DNA from 2 places in the Geothrix edaphica genome. Region 2 is predicted to be linked to the other one. Evidence: riboswitches for the same ligand, from Rfam matches in the RefSeq annotation. Region 2 holds a riboswitch; the other holds the start of a gene.
What was found. Region 2 has a riboswitch for S-adenosylmethionine ahead of QSJ30_RS00745 (O-acetylhomoserine aminocarboxypropyltransferase/cysteine synthase family protein). Riboswitches for the same ligand answer to the same signal wherever they lie in the genome.
Positions count from the first base shown of each region.

Region 1 (9,144 bases), on a different contig from region 2:
CGTGTCCAGGAGCAGCGTTTCGCCCTGGCTCACGTTGCCCTCGGCATCCGTCTCCTGGAACTCGATGGCGGCGGGCCACGAGCCCACGTCGGACCAGCGGAACCGCGTGGGCACCACGGCGACCGTCTCCGCCTTCTCCATGAGCGCCACATCGATGGCCACCTTGGGCAGGTGGCGGTAGGCCGCCGCCAGGGCTACCGGATCCGCGCCGGCCTTCACCCAGGCATCGAGGGGCGCCAGCACCTCAGGGGCGTGCTTCAGCAGGCCCTCGCGGAAGTCCGCCAGGGTCCACACGAACATGCCGGCATTCCAGTAGTGACGGCCCGATTCGAGGTACTGGACGGCCACCTCCACCGGGGGCTTCTCGCGGAAGGCCACGACCTTCTGCACGGGGCCGTGGCCCTCGGATTCGATGTAGCCGTAGCCCGTCTCGGGATAGGTGGGCTTGATGCCGAAGGTGACCAGCTCCCGCTCCCAGGCGGCGTGCTTCACGGCGGTGTCCAGGTCCTCCAGGAAAAGCTCCCGGTCGCCGATCCAGTGGTCGGCCGAGAGCACGGCCATCACGCCCTGGGGGAACTTCCGCTCGATCTGGACCAGGGCCAGGGCCAGGCAGGGGGCCGTGTTGCGGCCCTCGGGCTCCACGATCACGTTCTCCGGGGGCAGCTCCGGCAGCATGCGCCGGGTCTCGGCGGCCAGATCCTCCGTGGTCACCACGAAGATCCGCTCGGGGGCCACATGCCCGTCCAGCCGGCGGACGGTCTGATGCAGCAGGGTCTCCGTGCCCACGATGGCCAGGAACTGCTTGGGCCGGGCATTGCGGCTGCGGGGCCAGAACCGCGTGCCGCGGCCCCCAGCCATAACGACGGCGACTAGGGATTGAGTGTGGGTCGTGCCCGACATCATGCCTCCATCCTGGATGCCCCATTGCGGGAGGTCTCGCGTATCGCCGCAGGCGACGTCGAGATCACAACGGCAACCAAGGAATCTTTCTGGCTATCCGGCATCACCGACCTCCCGCCGCCGCGCGGCCCCTCCAGGGAACCACGGTCCCCGCACCTGTCACAAGCTGCCTAGCGTGAAAGGATGTCCACCAGCTCACCCATGTCTCCCGGCGGGGCGGGCCGGGGATCCAGGATGCGGGCCAGGGGTTGGACCGCCAGGGCTCCGGCCACCTCGCCCAGATAGAAGCCGCCTTCGCCCGCGGCCAGGCGACGCACGGCCTCGGCGCCCCAGCGACTGCCCCAGATGCGATCCAGGGCCGAAGGACTGCCACCCCGCTGGATGTGGCCGAGCACCACCACCCGCAGGTCCAGCCCGTAGTCGCGCCGGAGCCGCGCGCCCACGACCATGGCATTGCCCAGATCATCCCCCTCGGCCACCACCACGATGGAGCTGCGCTTGCCCCGGAGCCAGTTGGCGTGGAGCCGGGCCACCAGGGCCTGGTAGGAATCGTCCGGGGACTCGGGATAGAGCACCGCCTCGGCCCCGCAGGCCAGGGCCGTATGGACGGCCAGCATGCCGGAGCTGCGCCCCATGACCTCCACCAGGAACAGGCGTCCGTGGGCCGAGGCCGTGTCGCGGATCCGGTCAATGGCCTCCACGGCGGTATTCAGCGCCGTGTCGAAGCCCAGGGTGCGGTCCGTGCCCGGCAGGTCGTTGTCGATGGTGCCCGGGATGCCGGCGCAGAGGATGCCCTGCTCCCGCTGGAGCGCCTCGGCGCCCCGGAAGCTGCCATCCCCGCCGATGATCACCAGGGCCTGGATGCCCGCCTCCCGGAGGTTCGCGGCGGCATCCGCCCGCCGGTGGATCTCGAGGAACTCGGGGCAGCGGGCCGTGTGCAGCACCGTGCCGCCCCGCTGCAGGATGTTGGCGCAGGCCCGGGTGGGCATGGGCGCCCAGTCCTTCTCCAGCACCCCCTGGAAGCCCTGCCGGATGCCCCAGGCCTCGTGCCCGAGGGCATCCGCCTGGCGCACCGCGGCGCGGATCGCGGCGTTCATTCCCGGAGCGTCCCCGCCGGAGGTGAGGACGCCGATCCTCATTTCGCCTTCCCCTGGGGTGTTTTGGGCTTGGATCTCACACCCCGCCCCTTCTTCGCCACGGACTTCCCTTTCCGGTGCTTCGCTTTGCTCGCGGAGCGCCGGCCCTTCCGGGTGTCCTTGACGTGGGCCTCCGGCGGCGGCAGGGGCGGCGGCTCGATGATGCCCCGCGGCACCGGCGGCAGATCACCCTCGGAAATCCCCTGCGCCGAGGCCCGCTGGGCGCGGGCCTTCATGACGGGATCCTCCTGGGGCCTGGGCGCAGCCACCAGGCTCAGGGCCAGGCTGCTGATGAACAGGGCGCGTCGAGGCATGATCCCTCCGGGGAGTTGATTATCACGCATCCGTCCAGCAGCCGGGGATCCGACACGACCGTGACAATCTTTGAATTCGTCGCCCCAGCCCCCGCGCGATAAACTTGCTGATTCGGGGATCAATTCCCGCCCGATTTCACCAAGTCCGGAGTTTTCATGACCATGCAATCCGGTTCTGCCCCTGTGGACGGCACGGCCCTGGCGGCCTGCCTCCAGCCCTTCCCCGCCTCCACCAAGATCCACGTGGCCGGCACCCAGCCCGGTGTCCGGGTGCCCTTCCGTCAGGTCAGCCTCCAGCCCACCCGCGACTTCAAGGACCAGCTCACGGAGAACGCGCCCGTGGTGCTCTATGACACCTCGGGCCCCTACACGGACCCCACCGTCACCATCGACGTGGCCAAGGGCCTGAACCCGCTCCGCCAGGACTGGATCCTGGGCCGGGGCGACGTGGAGGCGCTGCCCGGCGCCACCAGCCTCTACCGCAAGCTGCGGGAGCGGGACCAGGAGCTGGACGCCATCCGCTTCCACGCGGACCGCAAGCCCCTGCGCGCCAAGGCCGGCTGCAACGTCACCCAGCTGCACTACGCCCGGCAGGGCACCGTCACACCGGAGATGGAGTTCATCGCCATCCGCGAGAACCTGGGCCGCGAGGCCGCGGGCCTCAAGAGCCGCATCACGCCCGAGTTCGTGCGTGATGAGGTGGCCCGGGGCCGCGCCATCATCCCCGCCAACATCAACCATCCGGAGACCGAGCCGATGATCATCGGGCGGAACTTCCTGGTGAAGATCAACGCCAACATCGGCAACAGCGCCGTGGCCTCCAGCATCGAGGAGGAGGTCGAGAAGATGGCCTGGTCCATCCGCTGGGGCGCCGACACGGTCATGGACCTCAGCACCGGCAAGAACATCCACGAGACCCGCGAGTGGATTCTGCGCAACAGCCCCGTGCCCATCGGCACTGTGCCCATTTACCAGGCGCTCGAGAAGGTGAACGGCAAGGCCGAGGACCTCACCTGGGAGATCTACCGCGACACGCTCATCGAGCAGGCCGAGCAGGGCGTGGACTACTTCACCATCCACGCCGGCGTGCTCCTGCGCTACGTGCCCCTGACCGCCAAGCGCGTCACGGGCATCGTGTCCCGCGGCGGCTCCATCCTCGCCAAGTGGTGCCTGGCCCACCACAAGGAGAACTTCCTCTACACGCACTTCGAGGAGATCTGCGAGATCATGAAGGCTTACGACGTGGCCTTCTCCTTGGGCGACGGGCTGCGTCCCGGCAGCACGGCGGACGCCAACGACGAGGCCCAGTTCGGCGAGCTGGAGACCCTGGGCGAGCTCACCAAGATCGCCTGGAAGCACGACGTGCAGGTGATGATCGAGGGCCCCGGCCACGTGCCCATGCACCTCATCCAGGAGAACATGACCAAGCAGCTGGAAGTCTGCGACGAGGCGCCGTTCTACACCCTGGGGCCCCTCACCACGGACATCGCGCCGGGCTACGACCACATCACGTCGGCCATCGGCGCCGCCATGATCGGCTGGTACGGCTGCGCCATGCTGTGCTACGTGACGCCCAAGGAGCACCTGGGCCTGCCCAACAAGAAGGACGTGAAGGACGGCGTCATCACCTACAAGATCGCCGCCCACGCCGCTGATCTCGCCAAGGGCCATCCTGGCGCCCGCCTCTGGGACGACGCCATGAGCAAGGCCCGCTTCGAGTTCCGCTGGGAGGATCAGTTCAACCTGGCCCTGGACCCCGACACCGCCCGCGAGTTCCACGACGAGACCCTGCCCGCCGAAGGCGCCAAGTCCGCCCACTTCTGCTCCATGTGCGGCCCCCACTTCTGCTCCATGAAGATCTCTGACGACGTGCGGCAGTACGCGGAGGCGCACGGATACAACGAGGAGGAGGCCCTGAAGAAGGGCATGGAGGAGATGGCGGAGACGTTCGTGAAGAAAGGCGCCGAGGTCTATCAGAAAGCCTGATCACCGCCGCCAGGCGGCATGAAAAAGCCCCGCCTTCGGCGGGGCTTTTTCGCATATGAGCGCGTATCATCAGGGCCGTTTCTCTTCCAGGAGGCAGTCATGGCCGCGAAGAAGATCCTCATGCTCGTGGGCGATTTCGGAGAAGACTACGAAATCATGGTGCCCTTCCAGGCCCTGCTGGCCGTGGGCCACACGGTGCATGCCGTCTGCCCCGGCAAGAAGGCCGGCGAGTCCATCGCCACGGCCATCCACGACTTCGAAGGGCACCAGACCTATTCCGAGAAGCCCGGCCACCGCTTCGCCCTCAATGCCGATTTCACGGACCTCCGGCCCGACCAGTACGACGCCCTCGTGATCCCCGGCGGCCGCGCCCCGGAATACCTGCGCCTCAATCCCAAGGTGCTGGAGATCGTCCGCCACTTCTTCACCGCGAAGAAGCCCGTGGCGGCCATCTGCCACGGCGCCCAGATCCTCTCCGCCGCAGGCGTGCTGGAGGGCCGCACCTGCTCGGCCTATCCCGCCTGCCGCGCCGAGGTGGAGGTGGCCAAGGGGACCTACGCCGACATCGCCATCGACGGCGCCGTCACGGATGGCAACCTCGTCACCGCCCCCGCCTGGCCCGCCCATCCCGCCTGGCTCGCCCAGTTCCTGCAGGTGCTGGGAACCCGCATCACCCTCTGAAGGCCCCCGGCCCGGCGGAGATCCCGGGGAGGCCCGGGTTGCCGCCGGCACATCCGGGTGCTAGGCTCCTTCATCTTCGGAAGGGTTCGCATGATCTGCCGGGTGTGTTGCCGCTGATGCCGTCGAGGGTCTGAAGCCCTCGGGATGCCAGTCTTCAACCCCAGGATGGACTCCATGCCGAACGACCTCGCCTTCTCCAAGTTCCATGCGCTCGGGAACGACTACCTCGTGATCGATCCCACGCGGACGGCCTTCGATTTGGAGGCCCGGCTCGTCCAGGCCCTCTGCGACCGCCACCGCGGCATCGGCTCCGATGGCCTCCTCCTCGGCCCGCTGCCCGTTCCGGGCGACCCGCAGGCCTTCGGCCTCCGGATCTTCAACCCCGATGGCAGCGAATCGGAGAAGAGCGGGAACGGGCTGCGCATCTTCGCCCGGTACCTGCTGGAGGCGGGCCATGTCCACGGGGCCGGTTGCCGCATCCACACCACAAGCGGGACCGCGGAGGTCCAGTATCTGGCCCCGGATGGGAGCCTGGTGCAGGTGGACATGGGCCTGCCGGCCTTCCGGGCGGGCGACATCCCCTTCACAGGGCTCGCGGCCCACCTGGAGGTCCTGCAGGTCCCCCTCTTCCTGCCCACGGGGCCCGTCACCATCACCGCCCTGAGCGTGGGCAACCCCCACTGCGTGCTCTTCCCCGGGAGCGTGTCCGCCGCCGAGGCCCAGCGGCTCGGCCCCCGCATCGAGCGGCATCCCGACTTCCCCAACCGGGTGAACGTCCAGCTGGTGGAGGTGGTTGACCGGCGGCACATCCGCATCGAGATCTGGGAGCGGGGCGCCGGCTACACGCTGGCCTCCGGCAGCAGCAGCTGCGCCGCCGCGGCGGCCTGCCGGAGGCTCGGGCTGGTGGAGGACCGCCTCCGGGTGCTCATGCCGGGCGGCGCCATCGACATCGCCTTCACGGACCAGGGCCGCATCCTCATGACGGGCCCGGTCCAGGCCGTCTACCAGGGCCGCCTTCACGGGGGATGGACACCATGACGGTCCCGCAGCCCGATCCCGAGCGCATCGCCCGGTGGACCCTCCAGCTCTGCCAGGTGGATTCCACCACCGGGCAGGAGGCGGCCCTGATCCCCCTCCTCACGGGAATGTTCCGCGACCTCGGCGCGCGGGTGCTGTGGCAGACGGTGGAAGGCGGCCGCCGGAACCTGCTGGCCACCTGGGGCGACCCCAAGCTGCTCTTCAGCACCCACCTCGACACCGTGCCGCCCTACCTGCCCCCCCGGCGGGAGGCCGGCCGCCTCTGGGGACGCGGCACCTGCGACGCCAAGGGCATCCTGGCCACGATGATGGAGACGATCCGCCTGCTGCTGGCCGAGGGCCGCCGGGACCTCGCCTTCCTAGGCGTGGTGGGCGAGGAGACGGACAGCCTCGGCGCCCGGATCGCCCTGGACCTGAAGCGGACCCTCCCAGACCTGCTCGGCGTCATCAACGGCGAGCCCACCGGCAATGTGCTGGCCACGGGCCAGCGCGGCTCCGCCCACCTCTGCCTGCGCTGCCGCGGGAGGGCCGCCCACAGCGGCACACCCGAGGAGGGCCTCAACGCCGCCTTCCCCATGTTCGACTGGATCAGCGATCTGCGCCGGCTCCCCGGGCGCGTGGATCCCGTCCTCGGACCCGAAGTCTGGAACCTCGGCACGCTGAAGACGGGCCGGGCCATCAACGTCGTGCCGGACGAGGCCGAGACCCGCCTGTTCGCCCGGACGGTGGCGGGGAGCACCTTCGTGCAGGACGTGCAGCGGCTGCGGCCGGAGGTGGGCGAAGTGGATGTCCTATTCGAGCGCGGCCCCGAGGTGTTCCCCCGCCTGGAGGGGTTCCCCACGGCCCCCGTGCCCTTCGGCTCGGACGCTCCCACCCTGCGCAACCTGGCCCGGAGCCGGTTCGTGGTGATGACCGGCCCAGGCTCCATCCGGGTGGCTCACACCGAAGACGAGTTCCTGGATCTGGCCGAGGCCGTGACCGGCGCCCGGCAGTACCTGGACCTGACCCGGTACCTCCTCGACCGCCCCCAGGGTTCCGACTACGTCATCTGAATCCCCTTGGCAGGGGGCCCGGCCCGTCAGATACTGTTGGAACACAGGATCTTTGCCAGTTTCATCACGCGATATCCAGAAAGGTGGAGGGACGGGCCCTGTGAAACCTTGGCAACCTGCGAAAGCAAGGTGCCAATTCCTGCCGCAAGCGATTGCGGAGAGATGCTGACGTGTCAGAAGCTGACATGCGAAGGGGCCCGAGTCATCGGGCCCCTTCTCTGTTTTTGGATCGCAATGGAACGACGGAGGTCCTCCCTTCCAGGAGGCTTTCATGAGCGAGCAGTACCTCGATACCAACGTGCCGGGCAACCCGGCCTACCACTTCAGCATCCAGCCCCCGGCCCGGGAGAGCCGGGCCGGGTGGAGCCGCCGGCCGGAGCTGGTGCCGGGCGCGGGCCCGGCCACCCAGTGTGTGCATGCGGGCGTGCAGCCCGACCCGGCCTACGGATCGGTCATGCCCCCGCTGTACCTCTCATCCACCTTCGCCTTCAAGGACATCTGCACCAACGCGGGCTACGACTACACCCGCAGCGGCAACCCCACCCGGGCGGCCCTGGAGGAGGCCCTCGCCCTGCTGGAGGGCGGCCATGGCGCCACCTGCACCAGCACGGGCATGAGTGCCATTCTCGTGGCTCTCAACCTGCTGCCCCATGGCAGCCACCTCATCTCCACCGTGGACTGCTACGGAGGCACCTTCCGCCTGCTGGAGCATGCCCAGCGCTTCTACGGCCTGGAGGTCACCTACCTGGACCTGGCGGACCTCCCGGCGGTCGAGGCGGCCCTCCGGCCCAACACGCGCATGATCTGGATCGAGACCCCCTCGAATCCCCTGCTGCGGCTCACGGACATCGCCGCCGTGGCGGAGCTGGGCCACCGCCAGCCGGACTGCCTGGTGGCCGTGGACAACACGTTCCTGTCGCCCTACCTCCAGCGCCCCTTCGACCTCGGCGCCGACCTCGTCATCCACTCCACGACCAAGTACCTCAACGGCCACAGCGACGTGGTGGGCGGCGCCGTGGTGGCGGGGCCCGGCCGCCTGGCCCTCACCCAGCAGATCCAGAGCGGGAACAACCTGCTGGGCACCTCGCAAGCGCCCCACGACTGCTTCCTGGTGCTGCGCGGCCTGAAGACCCTGCCCCTGCGCATGCGCCAGCACGAGGCCACGGCCCAGGTGCTGGCGGAGTTCCTGGCCGCCCATCCCGCCGTGGGCAAGGTCCACTTCCCGGGCCTGCCCGGCCATCCGCAGCACGAGCTCGCGAAGCGGCAGCAGCGGGGCTTCGGCGCCATGCTCAGCTTCGAGCTGGCGGAGGGCGGCGCCGAGCGGCTGAACCACGTGCTCCGGAAGCTGCGCTGGTTCACGCTGGCCGAGAGCCTGGGGGGCGTGGAATCGCTGGTGGCGCATCCCGCCTCCATGACCCACGCCTCCATGACGCCGGAAGCCCGCCGCCGGGCCGGCATCACCGACGACCTCATCCGGCTCTCCGTGGGCCTGGAGGACGTGCAGGACCTGCGCGCCGACCTGGCCCAGGCCCTGGCCTTTGACTGATCGCTACTGGATCCCCAGCAGCTCCACATCGAAGATCAGCTCGGCGTTGGGCGGGATCTCGCCGCCCGCGCCGCGGGCGCCGTAGCCCAGGGCCGCCGGGATGACGAGGGTGCGCTTGCCGCCCACCTTCATGGTCAGCAGCCCCTCGTCCCAGCCCTTGATGACGCGGCCCACGCCGACGGGAAAGACCAGCGGCTCGCCGCGATCCACGGAGCTGTCGAACTTCTTGCCCTTCTTCCCGTGGTCCGAGAGCCAGCCCGTGTAGTGGACCGAGCAGCGCTGGCCGGGCTGGGGCGAGGCCCCCGTGCCGACCTGGGTGTCGAGGTACTGGAGGCCGGTCAGGGTCGTGATCATGGCAGGCGCTTTCTTTTTGGGGCGTTGAGCCCGTTTCTTGGCGGGGGCAGCGGTCTGGGCGGCCAGGGTCTGGGTGGCCAGCGGCAGCGCGAGCAGCAGCGCAGCCAAGGTGGAGCATCTGCGGGTCATGACACCTC
Region 1 covers NZ_BSDC01000002.1:138,179-147,322, forward strand. The annotation lists gene QSJ30_RS08470 (mannose-1-phosphate guanylyltransferase) at 1-900, opposite strand, end outside; gene QSJ30_RS08475 (ATP-dependent 6-phosphofructokinase) at 1,071-2,039, opposite strand; gene QSJ30_RS08480 (hypothetical protein) at 2,036-2,350, opposite strand; gene thiC (phosphomethylpyrimidine synthase ThiC) at 2,507-4,336, shown strand; gene QSJ30_RS08490 (DJ-1/PfpI family protein) at 4,436-5,017, shown strand; gene dapF (diaminopimelate epimerase) at 5,192-6,055, shown strand; gene QSJ30_RS08500 (M20 family metallopeptidase) at 6,052-7,107, shown strand; SAM riboswitch class I at 7,176-7,276, shown strand; gene QSJ30_RS08505 (trans-sulfuration enzyme family protein) at 7,379-8,653, shown strand; gene QSJ30_RS08510 (FKBP-type peptidyl-prolyl cis-trans isomerase) at 8,657-9,136, opposite strand.
Region 1: linked by a shared signal. The riboswitch ahead of QSJ30_RS08505 (trans-sulfuration enzyme family protein) and the one ahead of QSJ30_RS00745 (O-acetylhomoserine aminocarboxypropyltransferase/cysteine synthase family protein) in region 2 are both predicted to bind S-adenosylmethionine.

Region 2 (9,144 bases):
GCCTGATTGGTGGCCTCCACGCCGTAGGTCCAGCGCTCGCGCGGCTTGGCGGCGCCGCTCAGCACCTTGCCGTGGAAGGCGAAGGACTGGTCCGCCACGGCCTTGGGCAAGACCCGTGCCCAGTGGTCGAGGGCGTGGAAGGTGAGGTAGTCCTTCCAGACGTCGAGGGACACATGGGCGGCGAGGGTCGAAAGGCCCGTGACGGCGCCCGGCTGCCAGACCACGAAGGTCTCCGCCCGCGCCAGGCCCGCGGCACCAAAGAAGGCCTCCCAGTCCAGGCCCGGGGCCTTCCGGGTGAAGTCTGCGCGGCTCCAGTGGTTGTTGCCCTTCCGCACGTCGCCGGACGCCTCGCGGCCCGCGTGGGCCTGGGCCATGCGCGTTTCCAGGTCCACCACCGCCGCGGCGCGCTCGAGGACGTTCGACAGGCCCGCCAGCTTCAGCATGGCCGCCACATGGGTGATGTACTGCGTGCGGACGGCCGCCATGCCTTCGGAGGAATCCAGATAGTAGCTGCGCTCGGGCAGGCCCAGGCCGCCCTGGAGGAGGAAGGGCGCGTAGCGGTCGGGCTGGTCCAGGTCCTGGGCCACCCAGAGGCCGAGGACGTTGGCCGTGTGGTAGTTGGTGGCGTTCAGCACGTCCACGTCGGCGCGCAGGGTGGTACCCAGGTAGCGGGCCAGATCCTTGCGGTCGTGGATGGCGCCGATGGCCTGGAAGGTCGGCTTGAGGGGGGTGAGCCCTTTCGCCTCGATGGCCTTCTCGTTCATGAAGCTGGTGTAGCAGTCGCCGATCTTGCGCAGGTCGGAGCCCAAGGGCGCCTTGGCGGCCGCGGCGGCCTTGATGAGGGCGGCGGTACGGCGGTCCGTGAGGTCGGCCACCTCGTGCCCGACGCCGAAGGACCCGCGATCCGCGGGGATCTCCGTCCGCTTCACCCAGGCGCCGTTCGCATAGGCGAAGAAGTCATCACCGGGGGCCACGGCGCGGTCCATGCCCGCCAGGTCGAGGCCATGAGACGCGGCCTTGGGGGGCGTCGCCACCAGGGCCTTCGGGGGCGCCGCCACCAGGGCGTGGACCGCGAGACACAGGGAAAGGAGGGGCAAAGATCCGTGCATGGAGAACCTCAGGACCTTCCAGGGTGGCCTGAAAGGCCCGCTACGGGAAGATCCCGGGTCGGCAGGGGCGGATCCACCCCTGCCGACCCGGGAGTCGGGCATCCTCCGGGGCCCGGAGGCGATCAGCCGGGGCCCATGGGATCTCAGTCGAGCGGAACGCGGAGCGTCTGGCCCACCTGGATCTGGTTGGGGTCGCTGAGCTGGTCCTGGTTCGCCTCGAAGATGCGCATGTAGGCGCCGGCATCGCCGTAGAAGCGCTTGGCGATCTTGGAGAGCGAATCCCCGGGGTGGACTTCGTACGCGGCTTCCTTGGGCGCCAGGGCCGCGTTCACGTCGATGTCGCAGGTCACGTCATCCACGTTGGGGTTCACGGTTTTCAGGGCGTCCCAGACCGCGTTCTTCAGCTGCTCGGTGCCTGCGCTCGCCTTCAGGAACAGCTTGTCATCCTGCAGGTGGAGGTTGTGGACCTGGAACCCGGGGCCGTTCACGATGCTCAGGGCCGGCGAATAGGCGGACTTCAGAAGTTCGAAGCGATCCATGGTGGGGCTCCTTGGGAAGGGGTTGGGGTGGGACGCCAAGTGTAGTCCCGCAAGATCGCCACGCGTCGACCCGACTTGTGAAGATCGGGACCATTTGCGGGGCGGGAGGCTCAGGGGGTGGCCGGGACGGGGGGAAGCGCGTGGCGCCAGTCCCGTCCCGTCAGCAGGATCTGGGGCTTGCCGTCCCGGAGGAACACGGCGGTGTCCCACAGGAGGCCCGGGAAGGTGCGGACGGGGCCCGGCGCCGCGTCGAAACTGAGGCTGCGGGTGCGGAACCAGCGCCGGTAGACCAGGTGCCAGCTCCCGCCCGCCTGGACGAGGAAGGCCCCGTGGAACCGCGGCAGGCCCTTCACGCGGCGGGCGAAGCAGGGCAGAACCTCCGCGGGGCGCGTGGGCGCCAGCTCCAGGGCCTTCAGTTCCGCCCAGAGGGGGACCTCGTCGCGGGTGCCGCGTCCCACCAGGGAGCGCAGGGCGCCGCGGAAGCCCGTGAGCACGAAGGCCAGGGCCCGCAGCAGCAGGGGCAGCAGGAGGGCCGTGGCCACCAGCACCATGCCGATCACGGGCAGGGCGATGGCGGGATGGCTGTAGGCCAGGGCCAGCAGGGCCGCCACGCCCAGGTCCTCGGCCACGCTGAGGACGCTGTGGCTGGCAGGTTCGGGGGCCGTATGGGCCAGGAGCCGCACGCCCATCTTGCTGCCGTGCGTGCCCAGGGCGATGGTGCCGCCCGCCAGCAGGGCCAGCACCTTGGCCACGGGGTGCAGCTCGCCCGCGGCGCCCAGGGCCAGCAGGGCGCCGCCGATGGGCCGGATGAAGGTGTGGAGCCCGTCCCAGATGGGGGTGATGAAGGGCACCTTGTCCGCCAGGAACTCCAGCAGGAACAGCAGGGCCGCGACCCCCAGCACCACGGGGTGGCTCAGGATGGCGAGATCCGACGGCAGGCCGTGGATCCAGCCATAGCGCTGCCCCGCACCCACTAGGAGCACCGTGAGGTAGAGGTTGATGCCGGAGACGGTGGACAGGCCGAGGATGGCCGCCAGGGTCTGCGCTGGGCCCATCAGGCCGAGAACCGCTTGTAGAGGTGGTAGATGCCCAGCAGGATCACCGCGCCCACCACGGACATGAGGAAGCCGGCCCCCTGGCCTTCCTGATAGTGGCCCACGGCCCGCCCGATCCAGGTGCCGAGGAACGAGCCCGCGATGCCGAGGACCATGGTGATGATCCACCCGCCCGGGTCCTTGCCGGGCATGAGGAGCTTGGCCACGGCACCGGCGATGAGGCCGATGATGCAGGTCCAGATGAGGTGGAGCATGGGAACCCCCTGATGGATGGAGAGATGGTGGTCCACCCTACGCCCGGTCCGGAACCAGGGTCAATGGATTCCGGGCAGTTCCGAAATTATTTGCAATGGTCCTTGCCTCGACGGCCGTCCGGGTTGACCCTGGGGCTCCACTTCCTGAGGAGGATGTCATGGGTCTGCTGGACATGGTAGGCGGTCTGCTCGGACAGGGCGGCCAGGCACAGGGCGGCAACCCGCTCATGGGCGCGGTCATGGGCCTCATTCAGAATCACCCCGGGGGCCTTCAGGGCCTGCTGGGCCAGTTTCAGGAGAAGGGGCTGGGCGACCAGGTGGCCTCTTGGATCGGCACGGGCGCGAACCAGCCCATCAGCCCCGAGCACGTGCAGGCGGCTCTGGGCTCGGACCAGCTGCAGCAGCTGGCCGGCCAGCTGGGCGTCTCCCACGACCAGGCCGCCTCGGGGCTGGCGGATCTCCTGCCCCAGGTGGTGGACAAGCTGAGCCCCCAGGGCAGCCTGCCGGAAGGCGGCATGGGCATGGACCTGCTGAAGAAGTTCCTAAGCTGAGATCTACAACCTGAGCGCGGTCTCCGCCGCCACGACGTCCCGTTCCTTCAGGTGGTCGAAGAGGATCAGATACCATCCGAAGGCCGCCAGGATGGCGTGGCGGAAGCGCGCCGAGTGCGCCGAGTTCAGTTCCACATCGCCATGCTCGATGCCCGGAGGGGAGGTGAGATCCCTGCCGATGCGGGCATGGAGGCGGACCAGGGGGGTGCCTTCCTGATCGGCGAAGGTGCCGCCGGGCCCCGGCCCGGGGTGCCAGGTCCAGTCGAAGACCGCACCGTCCTGGAATTCCAGCTTCCCGTGCCGGAAGGTGTGGGGATGGAAGGTGGCCAGGTTCGCCTTCCCACCCTCCTCGCGCAGGGTCACCACCGGGTTCATGACGCCCAGGTGCTTGAGGGTCCAGGTCCCCTCGGCGGTCTCCGCGCGGGCCAGGATGTTCTCGTCATCCAGGAAGACGAGGGTGGCGAAGACACCTTCGTCGGTCCGCAGGTCGAAGCCCAGGGGGCGGGTGGCTCCCCTCCGCCACTCCAGGGTGCTGCTCGGGCATTCCGTGAGGGATTTCATGGCGTTCCGCCTGTTCTCGCGGGGGATGCATCCGCGTACCGGAAAGGTACGTCCATCCGGAGGGCGGGGTCAGGGGCCAGTCCCTGAAAAATCCAGGTCGATCTCAGGAGTGGCGGTGTTTGAGACCCTGTCCGATCTTCGCCTGCAGGAGGGACCCGCCGGGCCTTCCATCCCCCCCGGGCACCCGAGGTCCGGGTGCAGGAAGTCACGAAACCTGCACCCTGGGGCCGGGCCGGTGGCGCAGGGGGTCGGCAGGCCTATCTTTTAGATTTCACAGGGGAAAGAGATGGTCTTCGAGACACAGGGCGACCGGCGTCAGGCGTCGCAGTTGCGGGAGGGCGAGGGCCGTGGGGCCCTCTGGTCCCTGCCCGATGGCCACCGCCTGCCCAACCTGGTGGACGCGGCCCCCCTGCTGCTGGGGGATCCCGCCCATCCGGCCCGCCTGCGTCCCACGGACCTGGACCACCCCGAGGATTTCCACCACCGCCTCACCGCCTGGCTGTTGCGCCAGGGCTGAGTCCAGATCAGCCGGCCTTCTGGCGCCCCGCAGACCGGGAAGGCCGGGGCCCGTCCACGCACCGCTCGTGCAGGCGCGGGATGAGGTCGCCCAGCCGGGACTCGGGCACGAGGAAGGCGATGGAGACCGTGCTGCTGCCGGTGAGGAGGCCGCCCACGGGTTCCTGCCCCAGGGCGGCCAGGTGGCGCAGGGCCGCCAGAGGATCGGCCCGCAGGCCCTCGCCCACCAGGGCCACCACGGCCCAGCCGGTCTCCAGCTCCGGTCCTGAAGCGGCCAGGGTCTCCATGACTTTGGCGGCGGCCGGTGTGTCCGGTCGCACCGCCAGCAGCGTGCCGGCGGGGCTGGAGACCAGGCCGAAGCGCAGGGCCCCGGCCTCCTCCAGGCGCCGGGCGGCTTCCAGGGGTGGCTCCAGGCCCTCCGAGGCCGGGAAGCGCAGGAGGCTGAGGCCCTCCTTGTAGGCCACGGAGGTGACGGCCCCCGGCTCGCGGCGCGGGGGCACCGGCAGGATCTCCGTGCGGGAGGCGCTCGGCCGCAAGGTGTTGGCCACCACGAGCCGGAAGCCCGCCCGGCCCCCGGGGGCGAGAGAGTCCGCGTGGAGCACCTTGGCGCCGAAGGCGCTGAGCGCCTCCGCCTCGCCCAGGCTCATCTGGGGGATGGGCCGGGCCTCGGGCACCAGGCTGGGATCCGCCGTCAGCACGCCGTCCACGTCGGTCCAGATCTGCACCTCGTCCGCCGCGAGGGCCTCGCCCAGCAGCGTGGCGCTGGTGTCGGAACCGCCCCGGCCCAGGGTGGTGGTGAGGCCCTCGGCCGTGGCGCCCAGGAAGCCCTGGGTGATCCACAGGGCGCCGGCCGCCAGCGCCTCGCGCCAGGGGGCGGCGGCCGCGCGCAGATCCGCGAGCTGGGGCCGGGCCTTGCCGAAGCGGGCATCGGTCCGCATCACCTCGCGGACCTCCCGGAAGGTCCCGCCGAAGCAGGCCGCCGCCAGGTGCGCCGACAGCGTCTCGCCCACGGCCAGGGCGGAGTCCCGACCCCGGGAGGTGGCCTCGCCCAGCATGGCCATCCCCGTGAGCAGCTGGTCCAGCCGGTCGAACAGGGGCTCCCACTCGGCCGCGACGGTGTCCAGCAGCCCCAGGCCGGCGGCCGTCCCCCGATGCCGGTCGCGGAGCGCGGCCAGGTGGGCCTGGGCTTCGGAGACGCGGCCTGCGCCGGCGGCGGCGCAGGCGTCGAGGATACGATCCGTGGTGCCGCGCAGGGCCGATACCACCACGAGGCCGCCCGAGGGAAGCTCGTCCTTCACGATGGCCGCCGCGCGGCGGAGGGCCTCGGCGCTGCCCACGGAGCTGCCGCCGAACTTGAGGACCTTCAGGCTCATGCCTGCCTCCCTTCCACGGGGAGGAGGCCCAGGTCGAAGGGGGCCTCCTGGTAGACGAAGTAGTTCAGCCAGTTGGCGAAGAGCAGGTTGGCGTGGCCCCGCCAGCGGACCAGGGGCTCGCGGGTGGGGTCGTCGCCGGGGAAGTAGTTCTTCGGGATGCCGATGGGCAGGCCCTTGCCGAGGTCCCGCGCGTACTCGCCCTGGAGGGTGCCCGGATCGTACTCCGAGTGCCCCGTCACGAAGACCTGACGGCGGTCCGCGGACTGGATCAGGTAGACCCCCGCTTCGTCGGATTCGGCGAGCAGCTCCAGCCGCGGCTCCGCCAGGATGTCCTCCCGGCGGGTCTCCGTGTGGCGGGAGTGGGGCGCGAAGAACACATCATCGAAGCCCTGCACGATGCGCTCGTGGCGCGCCAGCGTCCGGTGGGGGAAGACGCCGAACAGCTTCTCCGCCAGGGGATGCTTGGGGACCCCGTAGTAGCGGTGGAGGGCCGCCTGGGCGCCCCAGCAGATGAAGAGGCTGGAGAAGACGTTCGTCCGCGCCCAGTCCAGCAGCTCCGCCAGCTCCGGCCAGTAGTCCACGGCCTCGAAGGGCAACGTCTCCACGGGGGCGCCGGTGACGATGAGCCCGTCGAAGGTCTGATCGCGCACCTCCGCGAAGGACACATAGTGCTCCAGCAGATGCTCCGCCGGTGTGTTCTTCGCTTCGTGGGAGGCTGTGTGGAGCAGCGTGACCTCCACCTGCAGGGGGGTGTTCCCCAGCAGGCGCAGGAGCTGCGTCTCCGTGGCGATCTTGGTGGGCATCAGGTTCAGGATCGCGATGCGGAGGGGGCGGATGTCCTGCTGGAGGGCGCGGGGCTCCTCCATCAGGAACACGTTTTCCGCTTCGAGGGTGCCGCGGGCCGGGAGGGATGCGGGGACCTTGACGGGCATGGCCGGGGCCTACGCTTTCGCCAGCGCCTGGTCCAGGTCCCCGATGAGGTCGTCGATGTGCTCGAGGCCCACGGAGAGGCGGATCAGGTCGTCGGTGACGCCGGTGGCCACGCGCTCCTCCGCGGACAGCTGCGCGTGCGTGGTGCTGGCGGGATGGATGATGAGGCTCTTGGCGTCGCCCAGGTTGGCCAGGCGCGAGAAGAGCTGCACGGCGTCGATGACGGCCCCGCCGGCCTTCAGCCCACCCCCCGATGCTGTGGACTTGAGGCCAAAGGTGAGGATGCCGCCGAAGCCCGCGCCCTTGCGGAAGTACCGGGCGGCGGCGGCATGGTTCGGGCTGGTGGGCAGGCCGGGGTAGTTCACCCAGGCCACCTTGGGATGCGTCGAAAGCCACTGGGCCAGGGCCAGGGCGTTGGCGCCGTGGCGCTCCAGGCGCAGGTGCAGGGTCTCGATGCCCTGGAGGATGAGGAAGGCGTTGAAGGGGCTCAGGGCCGCGCCGGTGTCGCGCAGACCCTCGATGCGGGCCTTGGTGATGAAGGCCGCGGGGCCGGCGAGGTCTGCCAGGATGGCGCCGTGATAGGCGGCGAAGGGCTCGGTGAACTCGGGGAACTTGCCGCTCTTCCAGTCGAAGGTGCCGCCGTCCACGATGAGGCCCGCCACGGAGGTGCCGTGGCCCCCGAGATACTTGGTGGCGCTGTGCACCACGATGTCCGCCCCGACCTTGAAGGGATTCAGCAGGTAGGGGCTGGGCAGGGTGTTGTCCACGATGAGCGGAATCCCCGCGGCGTGGGCGATGGCGGCGATGGCCTCGAAGTCGGGCACGTCCAGCTTGGGATTCCCCACGGCTTCGATGTAGATGGCGCGGGTCTCGGGCCGGAGGGCGGCGCGGAAGGCCTCGGGCTTGGTGGAATCCACGAAGGTGGTGGTGATGCCCGCCCGCGGCAGGGTGTGGCTCAGCAGGTTGTAAGTGCCCCCGTAGAGGTTGTTGCCAGCCACCACGTGGTCGCCGCCCCGCAGCAGGGTGGTGAGCGCGAGGGTGATGGCCGCCTGGCCCGAGGCCGTGGCCAGGGCCCCGATGCCGCCCTCCAGCTGGGCCACGCGCTGCTCCAGCACGGCCGTGGTGGGGTTCATGATCCGGGTGTAGATGTTCCCCGGCACCTCCAGGTTGAAGAGGGCCGCGCCGTGCTCCGTGCTGTCGAACACGTAGCTGGTGGTCTGGTAGATGGGCACGGCCCGGCTCTTCGTGTCCGAGTCCGGGCTGTGGCCCCCGTGGAGGGCGATGGTTTCGAAGCGGGGGGTGGTGGTGCTCATGGTGGCTCCTGGAAATGGGATGGGAAGGCCGAGGCCTCGTCTGTCCAAGCAAGTCCAGGAAAAGCAAAAGGGGCCCGATTGCTCGGGCCCCTTCGATGATTGCGTCAGCTCGACACAGCTCGACATCTCTCCGCGCTTGATTGCTCAATCGCGGCAGGAATTGGCACCTTGCTTTCGCAGGTTGCCAAGGTTTCACAGGGCCCGTCCCTCCACCTTTCTGGATAACTCGCTATGGAACTGGCAAGGATCTCGTAAGAGAACGGCCCCGAAGGGCCGGTGAAGAAAGGTATCGCCACGGGTCGGGAGATGCAACCCCTGTTGTCACGGGAATCGTGCGGCGGCTCCGGCCGGGAGCTACCGCAGTGGGATACCGGGTCTGCCGTGATCTGGCCTTTTATAAAACGCATTCATCACAAGGATGTGATTAGAAAAAATATGAATATGCATAAATAAAAACGAATAAAATCTGATAGTCGAACCGCCACTTAGACCTTTCGACGGGTCATCCCACGCGCACACTGCACCCTTCCCGCAGAACCTCTGCCCACCAGGGATCCAGCATGCTGATCTGCGGAATCAACGCGAGCCACACCGCCTCTGCCGCGCTCCTCCAGGATGGACGGCTGATCGGGGCCCTGCAGGAAGAGCGCCCCACGCGGGTGAAGAACCGGCGCGGGTTTCCGGAGCAGGCGATCGGGCGGCTCCTCGAAAGCCAGGGGCTGCGATGGCAGGATGTCGATGCCTATGTCTTCGGCGGCTACGGCTCCTACGCCGACACCGCCCCCGGGGTCAACGAGGCCGCGAGCCGGATCCGCAGCTACAAGGCTGCCTCGCGGCTGGACGGACGGATGAAGGAACTGCTGGAGAAGACGCCGGTCCGCCGCTTGGTCCACCGCTGGCGCCGCGAACGGCAGATCGAGCGGTTGATGTCCCATGGCGTCGA
Region 2 covers NZ_BSDC01000001.1:150,237-159,380, forward strand. The annotation lists gene QSJ30_RS00700 (M13 family metallopeptidase) at 1-1,109, opposite strand, end outside; gene QSJ30_RS00705 (LysM peptidoglycan-binding domain-containing protein) at 1,253-1,648, opposite strand; gene QSJ30_RS00710 (DUF4126 domain-containing protein) at 1,759-2,703, opposite strand; gene QSJ30_RS00715 (GlsB/YeaQ/YmgE family stress response membrane protein) at 2,703-2,957, opposite strand; gene QSJ30_RS00720 (YidB family protein) at 3,053-3,508, shown strand; gene QSJ30_RS00725 (hypothetical protein) at 3,512-4,069, opposite strand; gene QSJ30_RS00730 (hypothetical protein) at 4,356-4,586, shown strand; gene QSJ30_RS00735 (aspartate kinase) at 4,594-5,958, opposite strand; gene metA (homoserine O-acetyltransferase MetA) at 5,955-6,890, opposite strand; gene QSJ30_RS00745 (O-acetylhomoserine aminocarboxypropyltransferase/cysteine synthase family protein) at 6,900-8,201, opposite strand; SAM riboswitch class I at 8,321-8,429, opposite strand; gene QSJ30_RS00750 (carbamoyltransferase C-terminal domain-containing protein) at 8,762-9,144, shown strand, end outside.